One region of the Radiobacillus sp. PE A8.2 genome, then DNA from elsewhere that is predicted to be linked to it. Evidence: riboswitches for the same ligand, from Rfam matches in the RefSeq annotation. Region 1 holds a riboswitch; the other holds the start of a gene.

Region 1 (5,205 bases):
AACCATCAATTACCACAATGTTCTCGTTAGCTAACTGGTGTTTCAGGGCACCATTTGCAGCGTCGAGCCAAACGATCTTAGGCTGGTTATTCAAAACTTCGGATACTTGAATAGACGATGGATCTACGATGTATAAAATATCTATATCATCAGACACTGCTGCAACTGTAGGATATGCAGTCTGCCCTAGTTGTGACTCTTCACTTGATGAAATAGGTACAATCTTATATCCGGATTGCTGTAATTTCTGAACTGCTTTATACGCTTGATTATTTTCATCAGTACCTAGTCCGGCAACTGCTATTGTTTTTTGTCTAAGTTGACCATTCGCGCGATCGAAAGGTGATTGAAGTGCCCAAGTGATCGCTGCTTCGTCTGTAGTTTGAATCGTGCCTGCAGTGCCAGTTGCGATAGCAATAGCTTGGTCTAGGTCGCTAATAATATCATCTATTGACTCAAGACCAACAGACAATCGTATTAAATCCTCTGTTACACCGCTGCTTTTTAAGCTCACTTCATCTAATTGCTGATGTGTTGTTGATGCAGGGTGAATAATAAGTGATTTAGCATCGCCGACATTCGCTACGTGTGACCATAAGCTGATGTTGTCAATTACTTTTCTTCCAGCTTCTCGGCCACCTTTAATACCGAAATTAACGATAGATCCATAGCCGCCACCTAAGTATTTGTTCGCTAACTGGTGGGAAGGATGTTCTTCTAAACCTGGATAAGATACCCACTCAACACTTGGGTGATTTTGCAAGTAGTTTGCTATAGCTTTTGCATTTTGATTATGTCGATCAAGTCGCAAATTCAATGTTTCTAAACCTTGTAAGAACAAGAAAGCATTTTGTGGACTTAACGATGGTCCAATATCTCTTAATAATTGAACACGTAATTTAATTGCAAATGCTGGTGGTCCAATGTCAATACCAAAACGGATGCCATTATAGCTATCATCTGGTTCGATAAATCCTGGGAATTTTGGATTGTTCCAATTGAATCTTCCACCATCAACCACAACACCGCCGATAGATGTGCCGTGTCCGCCTATCCATTTTGTTGCGGAGTGTACAACAATATCAGCACCCCAGCTTATTGGTTTGCAAGCATATGGACTAGCAAAAGTATTATCGATAATTAACGGAATATCATGTGCGTGTGCAATCTCACTAACAGCCTCAATATCAAATACGTTCAAACTAGGGTTGGTAATTATTTCTCCATAAATAGCTTTGGTCTTCGACGTGATCGCAGCTCGGAAATTTTCTGGGTCAGAACCGTCTACAAATTTAACGTTTATACCGTATTTTGGCAAAGTCTTGGCGAACAGATTATAGGTACCACCATACAGATTACTATCGGCAACGATTTCATCTCCAGCGCCAGCAAGATTGAATATTGCTAATGTGATTGCAGAAGAGCCAGATGCGGTTGCAACTGCTGCCACACCGTCTTCAAGTAACGCTATCCGTTGTTCAAAAGCATCAACCGTTGGATTCATAATCCGTGTATAAATATTACCTGGTTCAGCTAGTGCGAATAGATTTTGGGCGTGCTCGGTATCGCGAAATACATAGGAAGTTGTTTGGTAAATCGGTACAGCACGTGAACCAGTTGTTGGATCTGGTGTTTGCCCTCCGTGTAATAATTGTGTTTCTGTTCCTTGGAATTGAAATGAATTTGTCATAAGTACATCCTCCTTAAATTTTAAAAACTGATGACACATGTGGTGCGACTAACAAGCAAATTTTCTGAAATCCTGGGTCGTGATGTAGATGTGTGAGAAGAGAGAGGGGACAAAAAAGCCCCCTTCCGAAGAAGAGGACTTGAAATTACCGGTTCCTCCTCTTATCTTTCAGATTGTTACATCTGTAGGATTTGGCACCATTTCAAGTACTCTTGACGGTTGCCGGGCTTCACAGGGCCTATTCCCTCAGCCTCTCTTGATAAGAGATATGCGATTAACTTAATTGGATTATAAATGACTAAAAACAGTGCGTCAACCATTTTTTTCAAATTTTCAAATAATAATGATTAACTTGATCCATATAAACGAATGCCTATACTCATTAGGGTTCCATTACATAGGTTAAAGTGTAGGGCGCAAAACAAGGAGGTTAATCGTATGGCAGAGGAATCTAAATATTCATCTAAACGATCAAAAAGGAATGTAAGAAATAATACAAATACGTCACCAGATTTTCTTCGACAAATGGATGATTTTTTTCAATTGAAACCAACGAACAATATCATGGCCTCAATCGATTCTTTTTTTCAAAACAATACACCGCAGAAAAGTATACCGGTAGATATGTATGAAACCGATAAGGAATGGATCGTTGAGGTTGATGTACCAGGTGTAAACAAAGAAAATATACATCTAGATGTTGTGGGTGATCGACTGAAAATACGTCTATCGAATGATCAAGATGTAAAAAAATACGATGAAAGCAATAGTTACTATCATAGAGAACGACGTTATTATCAATCGGAACGTGAGGTAACACTACCTTATGCTGTCGATAAAAAAACAGCCAAGGCTAAATACAGGAATGGGGTACTAGAGATTCGTGGCCCGAAAAAACCGCGAACGGATTATAATCTTGATATTGAATAAAGCTAATAGGGTAACCTATTAGCTTATTTTCTTTAAAAAGCCATCTGTTAGCTTTCGAGCGATTTCTTATAGGCAGATTTTGCCTCGAGCTTTTTAAACCATTTTGTACGAGACACGGTATAAATGGTTAAAGCTGTCCAAATACATACAAAGGCTACCAAGTGTCCCTGTGTAAATGCTTCATGATACATAAATACACCTAAAATGAGCATCAGCGTTGGTGCGAAGTATTGTAAAAATCCGACCATCGATAAAGGAATTCGCTTTGCGCCACTAGCAAATAATAGTAACGGAATGGCAGTGACCGGCCCAGCTAAAATTAACCAAGTTGTGTTCGTTGACCATATGGTTGGAAATGTACCAGTTTGAAATTGTGTACTAATCAAATAGATAAGTGCAATTGGTAAAACGATCACCGTTTCTATCGTGAGTCCGAATGTTGCACTGATGTCGACAGTCTTTTTTAATAGACCGTATACACCGAATGATAATGCTAGCATAATTGATACCCATGGAAAAACGCCAAAACTGAATGTTAAATATATGACACCTACAGCTGCTAATATAAAAGAAATAACCTGCCATCGGGTCAATGTTTCTTTTAAGATAAACATGCCTAACAAAATGCTTACGAGTGGATTGATATAATAGCCAAGGCTTGCTTGAACCACATGATCACTGTTAACAGCCCATATAAATAACAGCCAATTGATACTAATAACTATCGATGCTATGGTGATGCCAATAAGTTTCTTTTTATCTTTAGCAATGAGGATGCATTCACGAATGAAGTTATTCCACTTACCAGTTAATGCTAATAAAATTATCATGAAAATAAATGCCCAAACGATTCTGTGGGCAAGCACCTCTCCGGGAGATGTGAAATTTAACTGCTTCCAATAAATTGGTAGAAATCCCCAGAGGATATATGACCCAGCTGCATAAACGATTCCCAACTTAAATTCTTTATTTTCCATTACAGATGACCTCTTTTTTAATAACTCGAATAGAATAAGTTTAGGTTTGTATTACTAAAAAAGCAACAAATTAAACTGAATCTAAGAAAAGCGCAGAGCGCCGCTTAGAAACGTAGCGACTGGAGTGAATCGACTGAGATAAAGGAATCATGCCCCCGCAAAGGGGGTATGTCGACGTTGGACGACAAGTCCGACCTTAGTCGACTTTCGATAAAACCTGAATCAATGATGACTTATCGTAAGGCGGTTCGTGAAGTCGCCTAGTTTCTGGCACTCGGAGCTAGACACAAAAAAGCCCCTCACACGTACTTAACTAGGTGTGAGGGAGATTGTTTACTTCTTACCTTGAATTTCTCGTCGAACTTTACCTACGTCAGTGGTACTATACTTTTTTGTACCATGACCACCAGTAGTTCGTGCAATAAATGCTTTGGCTTCATTATAGGACATACCAGATTGGCTATTTAAACTTTTTACTGAGCTAATATTTGTTCCAGCTACTGTAATATCTTTGTCTGACATATAATCATCCTCCTTTTATGCTTATTATTTTCAACTGTAAGGTTTCTATGTTGACGAAAAAAATGTAGCTGTATTCAATCGATATTTGGTTGTATGTGCTATTATGGTAGGTAGCAATTCATGTTTTCACTTGGGAAGGGGAAATAGAAGGATGAGTTGGATTCCCTATATTTTTGGTTTTATTATTTTTATGAATATCTTGTTAGCTTTGGCGATCGTATTTTTGGAAAGACGTAATGCAACATCTACGTGGGCATGGCTGATGGTTTTATTATTTATCCCGTTAATGGGATTTATATTGTATTTAATTTTTGGAAGAAGATTAAGTAACAAAAAGATTTTTACATGGGATACGAAAAGTAGGCTCGGTGTGAAGCGAGCAGTACAATCTCAGTTGCGTGGATTAGAGGATGGGTCCTTTGAAATTAGTAATGAGGGAATGATCCCATATAAAGATTTAATCTACTTACACCTACGTAATGATGATGCGATTTTCTCGCAAAATAATGAAGTAGAAATCTTTACAGATGGTATTAAGAAATTCAATGCACTCATACAAGATATTGAAAATGCACATGACCACATCCATTTATTGTACTATATCATTCGCCACGATGAGCTTGGACAACGCCTGGCTGATGCGCTCATTAAGAAGTCCAAGGAAGGTGTACAAGTAAGAGTACTATATGATGACCTTGGATCGAGAAGCTTGAGTAGGAAGTATATTAAGCGGATTAGAGAAGCGGGAGGCGAGGTAGAATCGTTTTTTCCATCATTTATCCCAAAAGTAAATTTTAAAATAAACTATCGCAACCACCGCAAACTAGCCATTATTGATGGTAATATCGGATACATTGGCGGTTTTAACATTGGGGATGAATATTTAGGCTATAATAAGCGCTTTGGCTATTGGCGCGATACACACTTGCGAATGATTGGTAATGCTGTTCATCATATGCAAACAAGATTCATTTTAGATTGGAATCAAGCATCAAGGCATCACATTTCTTATGAATCTACATATTTTGTATCGGAACCTGCCGGAAATGTAGGAGTGCAAATTGTTTCTAGTGGACCGGATTCTGA
Region 2 (8,704 bases), on a different contig from region 1:
ACCCCGCATTATACGTCTAATAATTAAAAGGGGGAAATCTTATAATGAGATATTTTTGGTTGCTACCCTGTGTATTAATAAGTTTAATACTTTTATCAGGATGCGGAAGTTCTTCGAGTAATAGTTCTAAAGGAACTGACTGGGAACCTACAATACATGAAACTGTCAACAACCTTGAAGGAGTAACTATGATTGTAAAGGATGGAAAGGTCTCTACTACTGGATTGACTGTTACTTTTGAGAATAAGGCTGACAAGGAATGTATTTATGGTGAATATTTTATGTTGGAAAAGAAAATAGAAGGTAGTTGGTATCAAGTCCCTGTGACCTTAGATGGTAACTACGGGTTTAATGATATTGGCTATGAATTGAATGCTTCAGATGTTAGTGAATGGACAGCTGATTGGGAATGGCTGTATGGAAGTCTGGATACTGGTGAGTACCGTATAGTGAAAGATGTACTTGATTTTAGAAAAGCAGGAGACTATGATAAGTTCTATTTGGCTGCGGAGTTTACAATCGATTAACAAAAATCCACGTGTCAAGAGTTCAGATTAAGGAGGGATTTTATGTTTTTATTTAATAAAAGAGTTGTGTATATCGGATATTCAATTGGAAAATTGTATCAGGTAAGGCGGGTATAAAAAAGGAAGGTATTAAAAATGTCTACAAAGTCGTAAATCATCATGGTCCATGTTTAAATCAATGGACACCAAGAGGAAACTTTTGTAGTTTAGGAATGAATATGGATTATGAGAAACAATATGTTGTATATGTCAAAAAAGTTGACTGGGAAAAAGCAAACTATCTTGTTAACAAAGTTTTTTTAAAAAACTAGAAATGATAAAACCATTGCCACCTGAAAAGGGTTTTGAAAATCAAGATATAAAGCGATTGTTAAATAATTAGATATTCAACAAACGGATGGTTATATGTGTTATAACGGTTTTGGTTGCTATTAACTTACAATGTGATTTTAAGAGTTGTCTGGATTATAATAGAAACAAATGGAGGGATGCTTCATGAAGTGGCAAGAAGTTAGGGAGCTATTTCCTAATCAATTTCTTTTAGTTTCCATAATAGATTATCACATAAAAGGTGATAAGAAGGTCGTAGATGAAGTAGCGCCTATTCGACCAATTGCAGATGAGGACGCAACGAAAGAACTGTTTAAGACGAAAGAAGGTACTATTGTTTACCATACAGCGAATGAAGAATTCGTCATTCATATTCGAAGAGATCCTTTAATGAAAGTGAGACGAATTCAATGAATATTTTTTACAATGGACAGTTACTTACGACAGCAGTAACTGTTGTTTATCGTGGGAGAACATTGATAATTGATGACGTTATCATCGATACTGGATCATCTCACACTGTTATCAGTCCAGATATCCTTGAAGCAATTGGAGTCCTTTACGAAAACGGTGATAAAATTTATGAAGCATATGGTATTGGAGGGAGTGTTCCTTTTTATACTAAGGTGATGGAGGAAATAAAGATAGATACATTTTCAATTAAGGAGTTTGAATTAGATGTGGGTATGTTACCTGAAGGACATAATGGTTTGTTAGGGTTAGATATTCTTAAAGAGCATGGATTTATAATTAATATGGATAAATTAGCTATCTATCAATCGGAGTAAAGGGTTAGGATTATATTTTATAACTTAAAATCCAGAACAATCCAGATAAACAAAAAGGTTGAATGTTGTTATTTGTGCTAATGGGTGCAAAAACAGAATCAGCAGCTACTATAATCTAAGGGCAACAGGTTAGTAGAAGCCGATATGTTGGAACTTTTATTAAAAAGATAAATGCGAATATAGATAGAGGGTGGATTGAATATGAACCTCAGAATTTCCATTCATTTTAATTGGATTAGTCATTATAATATTTCATTTAGTTGGGTGTTCGGAAAATAAAACATATAGTAGTAAAACAGATTTTGAAGGGGAAGTTTTAGAATTAAAAGAAAGTAATCAAGATTTAATGGAGATTCAATCTGGAATAATCGAGCAAGGCTACGAAAGAGAACTACTATTATCATTTGACGATAAAAGTGATTTTAAAACATTACAAAAAGGATCAAACGTCAAGGTTTGGATAGATGGCAATTTAAACGATAGTCAGCCACCACAAGGGCGATTAGGAAAGTATGAAGTAGATGAATAACTTTGCTTCACTAACTGGAACTTTAATATGATATGCAATGAAATATATTGATCATGACCGATTGTTAAACAGTTACATTTATATCTGAAGAATTGTTCGTGATATGCATAAAGGTGAACAGAATAGAGTGGATAGAGAGGGAGATGCATAAATGCTATTAACTCCTATTGGCCCAATTAAATTGTTTGTTAATAATGATGAAATCAATTTCAAGGCAACGAAGGTTTCTTTAGATAAAAGATGCTCAGATGTTAATGGCAGATATCTAATTGAGTATAAATTTAGTAATAATTCAAAGGTCCAGAAGATCCGATGCTGCCTACCATCAATTGATATAGAGGGAGACATTGAAAGTGGTGAAAGGTTCGAAACAATTGCTTTTTATAAAAATTCTACCAAACTTACAATTGGCGCAGAGGCGAGTTTTGGTTTGGAGACGGAATACGGTTATGACTATACAGGGAATTATTTGAGTAATGGAATTCAATGTGAAACAAATTCATCTACCAAAAATCAAATTTTTCATTTCGGTGCTAGCTGGATTCAACCGTTCACCGAGGATAATGATCATCAAACTTGGTACGGTGCTGATCCAACATTGATGGGGGTCTCTAAGGAACGATAGTATCCTTAAAAAGTGCCTGGCACCTATTACATGGCAATACGGTCATTTAATTATCTTCAGTTATGTGTAATAGCTTTTGCTTCAACGTATTTCTTTTATCATCTCGGCATTTTTAGTAAAAGGTCATTGGTTGTTTTGGAACGCGGCACTGTGAAGGCGTCCAGAACTAAGCGGTCACAGAAGTCCTTATTATACCTTGGATTCCAGTTTTGATGTTTTGACGGCCACCACAGCACTAATTTACCAATAACAAACCTCTGAAACTACAATTTCAGTTAAATAAGTGCGCTGGTGGCCGCTCCATTCTAAAAATGGCTCTTTTGTCACAGATAAGCGCAGTGGTGGCCGTCAGCGACTCCCCGTCATGCCCAGCCCCCAATACACCACCGAGCACTCACTCCTCCTCATAATCCGGCAACATTGCTTTCCTAATAGTATAACCTTATAGGCGTCTTAAAATTATTGAATTTTGCTGCTAATGAAGGTATGATTTTAGTTATTGTAATTATGATACTTGCTTAACATTAAAGGAGCGTATATATAGATGGACTATGATGTTATTATAGTAGGCGCGGGCTCGATGGGCATGGCTGCAGGCTATTACTTAGCAAAACAAGGGAAGCGTGTATTATTAATTGATTCCCATAATCCTCCGCATGCTGAAGGATCTCACCATGGGGAAACAAGAATTATACGACATGCTTATGGTGAAGGGGAAAGCTATGTTGAAATGGCTTTACGTGCGCAAGAGCTATGGTATGAACTTGAGGAGCAATCTGACGAGAAGATTTTTATTCCTACTGGAGTTATTAATGTTGGAAAACCAGAATCAACCTTTATTCAAAACGTGATTCGTAGTGCCAATAGTTATTCCTTGAATGTAGAGCAATTAACTGCCGATGAAATTAATCAACGTTGGACTGGCTTTCGTGTGCCAGAAGGATATGTGGGCTGTTTTGAGGTAGATTCAGGAGTATTAATGAGTGAGAATTGTATTAGGGCGTTCCGTAAACAAGCAGAAGCACATGGTGCAGTGCTTAAGGTTAATGCCCCCGTAACATCGATCTCTATTTTTGAAAATAGTGTAAAAGTGGAAACAGCTGAGGAAAGCTTTACGGCAGAATCTTTAATCATGACGCCTGGAGCAGGTACAAGAATGCTTCTTCCATTAGTAAAGTTGGAATTACCACTGCAAGAGGAGCGAAATACATTCTCTTGGTTTGACACAGACGAAAGTATCTACAATGCGACTGCGTTTCCGGCCTTTTCATTTGAATTACCAACGGAAACATATTACGGATTTCCAAGCATTGATCAAGCAGGTGTCAAAATAGGGCGACACGATGGTGGGATTCCAAGAGATATGAGCCAACCGTTAGATGAATTTGGCACATATGAACAAGATGAGCGAGATGTAAGTCGTTATGCTGAACGGTGTATGCCAAAAGTTGGTGCCCATAATATCGGTAGGGCATGTACGTACACGATGACTCCAGACGGGGATTTTATCATTGATAAGCACCCTGATCATGAGCATGTTATTATTGCTTGCGGATTTTCAGGACATGGATTTAAATTCAGTAGTGTGATCGGAGAGATTTTAAGCCAATTGGTGACGGGAAATCGTGAAACAGCATTAGATATTAGTCCTTTTTCTATAAAAAGATTTCCAAAATAATGTAAATATTACCGTTATTTGATATTCGCAAAGTTTGTCTAATATTGTTGACAAGTTTGCGGCAACACGATATGATGTGAAAATATTAACTAAATAGTATGCTTATCAAGAGTGATTGAGGGACAAGGCCCAATGACATCCAGCAACCTTCTTTAAAGAAAGGTGCTACATCCTACAGAAGATTTTTTCTGAAAGATAAGGTTTTTATAAAATAAAGAGCCTCTTTCAATTGAAATGGGCTCTTTTTTATACTGGAATAATCGTCAGAACGACTGTTGCTTCAAAACATAAAGTAAACGGGGATGTTTAAGTGGGAGTCTACGGACGCTAATACAGTGCTGAACTGCAGCGTTTGAGAAAGCAAAGGAGTAGAGTTATATGTTAGTACTTGAAGGAATTCGGAAGGTTTACGGTGAGGGTGGAGAAAACCCCGTTGAAGCTTTAAAAGATATAAACCTCGAGGTGAAAAAAGGCGAAATATTCGGTGTTGTCGGCTATAGCGGTGCAGGTAAGAGCTCGTTGATCCGTTGTGTAAATTTATTGGAAAAGCCTACCTCGGGAAAAGTGAAAGTGAACGGAATTGATCTAACAAAATTATCTCCTAAAAAGCTAAGAGCGGAACGTAAGAAAATAGGGATGATTTTCCAACAGTTTAATCTTTTACATTCGAAAACGGCGTTTGGAAATGTTGCTATGCCACTTATTTTAGAAGGCTATAGCAAAGATGAGATTGAGAAAAAAGTAACGAAGCTTCTCTCTTTTGTAGGTCTAGCAGATAAAGCAGATCATTATCCTGAGCAACTTTCCGGTGGACAGAAGCAAAGAGTTGGTATTGCTAGAGCGCTAGCAACCGATCCACACGTATTATTGTGTGATGAGGCTACTTCGGCACTTGATCCAGATACAACGAACAACGTGTTAGAACTGTTAAAGCAGGTTCGTGAAGAGTTAGGTATTACGATTCTATTAATCACCCATGAGATGAACGTGATTAGAGACATTTGTGATCGCGTAGCCGTGCTAGATGGTGGCGTAATTGTGGAACAGGATACTACTATTAATTTGTTTACTGAACCGAAAACAGCGATAGCTAGGAGCTTTGTTCGGACCGTATTAAATGATGCGTTACCAGAAGCAACTTTAAGAAAAGTTTTAGAAAAAAGTGCTTCTAATTCTGTATATCGAATTCTGTATAAAGGGGAATCTGCTAATGATCCATTACTTTCTGATGTTGCTAAGAATTTCAGCGTAGATATTAACGTCATCTATGGAACAATTACAGAACTTCAAGGACAGCCGTTTGGTAATATTATTGTGGAATTGAACGGGGAAGCAAGTGAGATTACTAAAGTCGTTGACTTTATTAAAGGGAAAAAGGTGACGATTAAGGAGGTAGTGCCAGATGCAGTTTGATTGGGCTTGGTTTTGGCCTGAATTATTAGGGTCTCTTAATGAAACATTGTATATGATCATCGTCACTTTCCTAATTTCAATCTTAATCGGGATCCCACTCGGAATCATTTTAGTTGTTACGAGGGAACAGGGCATTTTAGAAAATAAAGCTGTATTTAAAGTGTTGAATGTTATTGTAAATGTACTCAGGTCGATTCCATTTATTATCTTAATCGTTGCAATCATTCCATTTACGCGATTCATTGTAGGAACATCAATCGGTACAACTGCAGCGATTGTTCCATTAGTGTTTTATACAGCACCGTATATTGGTAGATTAGTGGAAAACTCATTATTAGAAGTTGGTTCAGGTACGATTGAACTAGCACAAGCGATGGGGGCAACACCTTGGCAGATTATTTGGCGGTTTTTATTGCCAGAAGCTCTAGGATCGTTAATTCTATCATTAACGATCGCGATTATTGGTTTAATTGGTGCAACAGCAATGGCTGGTGCTGTAGGTGCAGGGGGTATTGGTGACTTAGCTATCTCGTACGGTTACAACCAATTCCAAACAGAAGTGATGATTATTACGGTTATTATCCTTGTGATTATGGTTCAACTTGTGCAGTCACTAGGCAACTATTTTTCAAGAAAAATAAGAAGATCTTAATGTGTTAGTTTCAGGGTGTATTTCGGTCACTCTATTATAAAAATTACAACAAGAAGGAGAAAGACGATATGAAGAAAACTTTATTTGCGTTTGCAGCATTATTACTATTTATTATTGCAGGTTGTGGATCTGACAGCGAAACTGTTAAAGTCGGAACAACTACAGCAGAAACACCAACATGGGAGCTTGTGAAAGAATTAGCGGCAGAAGAAGGTATTGAAATTGAAATCATTCAGTTTAGCGATTATGTGCAACCAAACATTGCATTAGACAATGGTGAAATAGATTTAAATGCTTTCCAAACAATTAGTTACTTTGAATCTTTTATTGAAGAACGCGATTTAAACTTATCTGCAATTGGTACCACGCCAATCTGGCCGATGGGTATTTACTCTGAAGAAGTAGAAGCGTTAAGTGACATTGAAGATGGTGCACAAATCATCGTTCCAAAAGAACCAACAAACTTAGGAAGAGCGTTAATGCTCTTGCAGAAAGCAGAATTAATTTCACTTGAAGAAGGCTTTGAAGGTGCTGGTGGTTTAGAAGCTATTGCGGAAAATCCAAAGAACTTAGACATTGTCCCGGTAACTGCTGGCCAAACTGCTCGTGGCTTACAAGATGCTACAGCAGCATTGATCAACTCTGATGTTGCAATTGCGGCAGGTTTAAATCCAACGAGTGATCCAGTATTCCGTGAAGACGATCAAAACGTACCATATATTAATATCATCGCTGCACACACAGATCGTAAAGATGAAGAAGCATTACAAAAGATTGTAGAAATCTATCATTCAGATGAAGTGACAAGCTTTATCGAAGAACAATTTGATGGAGCAGCTGTTCCAGTAATCCGACCAATTGAAGAAGTGATAGGAGAATAATGAAAAGGAACCCAGTGGGGTTCCTTTTTAATAGAATAAGAAATATATAAATCTGTACAAGTGTCTAGCTCCGAGCGCCAGAAACGTAGCGACTTCACGAATCGCCTTACGATAAGTCATCATTGATTCAGGTTTTATGGAAAGTCGACTAAAAGCGGACTTGTCGTCCAACGTCGACATCCCCCTTTTGCAGGGGCATGATTCCTTTATCTCAGTCGATTCGCTCCAGTCGCTAGGTTTCTGAGCGGCGCACTGCGCTTTTCTAATTTAAGAAGCAGGAAATTTGCGCTTTTTCCATATAGAACCAAAAAATCATATGGAAAAATGTTCACATGGAAGGTCTGCACTCTATCTTATCCTACCTGCTTTTGTTTCAGTTGATCAACTTGTTTGCTAGGATAATTAACTGCTATAATCCCCATCGCGACCATCATAATCGCTAGTATAATTGAAACATTCAAGTTTTCCCCAGGTACAAAAATGGAGGAAAGGCTAGTACCGGCAACAGGTGATACGAATTTGTATATACTGATTTCACCGGCATGATTATATTTCAATAAAGAGTACCAGAGACCGAATGCTGCCGAAGAAAGTAGGGCCAAATAAATCAATAATCCCCATCCTAAAGGTGAAAAAGTGATAGCATCCTTGCTAATCTGTGGCACTCCGATAACAAGCATGAGAATTGCACCTAAACTCAATTGCCAACCAGTAACTGCAAATGGATGGATGCCTGTCGCAAGCTCTTTTGCCATAATTGTTGCAACTGCTGTGGTAACGCCAGAAAGAATCATGAATCCTTCTCCATCCCAATCAAAGCTAAGTCTTAACTCTTGCCCCCAATTGGCAATAATAATGCCAATAAAACCTGCAGTCAGTCCTATCGATTTTTTCCAATTCAAGCGATCATTTTTGTAATAATAGTGTGCCAGAATTACGGTGAAGAATGTTCCACTGGCTGCTAGGATCGAACCTTGCATCCCAGTTACTTTTGCCAAACCATTATAGAAGAAAAAGTACTGTAATGCCGTCTGTACAATACCTAATATAACCAGAACAAACAATTGCCTTCGAGTTATGAAAATTCGTTTTGGATTGATTATTAATAAGATTGCTAATACGATCACGCCCGCAAGTAAGAAACGAATGCCCGCAAATACAATTTTTGCAATGATGTCATCTGGAGCCATCTGCAGTTCTTCGTAACTAATTTTTAGCACGGGAAAGGCGCTTCCCCATAAGACAGAACAGAGGACAGCAATACTTATGACTGACCACTTT

What was found. Region 1 has a riboswitch for S-adenosylmethionine ahead of ACI6MV_RS24500 (PLP-dependent aspartate aminotransferase family protein). Riboswitches for the same ligand answer to the same signal wherever they lie in the genome.
Region 2: it holds a riboswitch for S-adenosylmethionine, as region 1 does, so the genes downstream of both, ACI6MV_RS21925 (methionine ABC transporter ATP-binding protein) here and ACI6MV_RS24500 (PLP-dependent aspartate aminotransferase family protein) in region 1, are expected to answer to the same signal.

What each region holds. Positions count from the first base shown of each region.
Region 1 covers NZ_JBJGXI010000087.1:121-5,325, forward strand. The annotation lists gene ACI6MV_RS24500 (PLP-dependent aspartate aminotransferase family protein) at 1-1,690, opposite strand, end outside; SAM riboswitch class I at 1,849-1,956, opposite strand; gene ACI6MV_RS24505 (Hsp20/alpha crystallin family protein) at 2,129-2,620, shown strand; gene rarD (EamA family transporter RarD) at 2,668-3,597, opposite strand; gene ACI6MV_RS24515 (gamma-type small acid-soluble spore protein) at 3,931-4,119, opposite strand; gene cls (cardiolipin synthase) at 4,271-5,205, shown strand, end outside.
Region 2 covers NZ_JBJGXI010000058.1:18,836-27,539, forward strand. The annotation lists gene ACI6MV_RS21895 (immunoglobulin-like domain-containing protein) at 45-527, shown strand; gene ACI6MV_RS21900 (hypothetical protein) at 1,023-1,271, shown strand; gene ACI6MV_RS21905 (aspartyl protease family protein) at 1,268-1,645, shown strand; gene ACI6MV_RS21910 (DUF3221 domain-containing protein) at 1,893-2,174, shown strand; gene ACI6MV_RS21915 (hypothetical protein) at 2,326-2,799, shown strand; gene solA (N-methyl-L-tryptophan oxidase) at 3,344-4,477, shown strand; SAM riboswitch class I at 4,577-4,679, shown strand; gene ACI6MV_RS21925 (methionine ABC transporter ATP-binding protein) at 4,856-5,890, shown strand; gene ACI6MV_RS21930 (methionine ABC transporter permease) at 5,880-6,542, shown strand; gene ACI6MV_RS21935 (MetQ/NlpA family ABC transporter substrate-binding protein) at 6,611-7,423, shown strand; gene ACI6MV_RS21940 (DMT family transporter) at 7,777-8,704, opposite strand, start outside.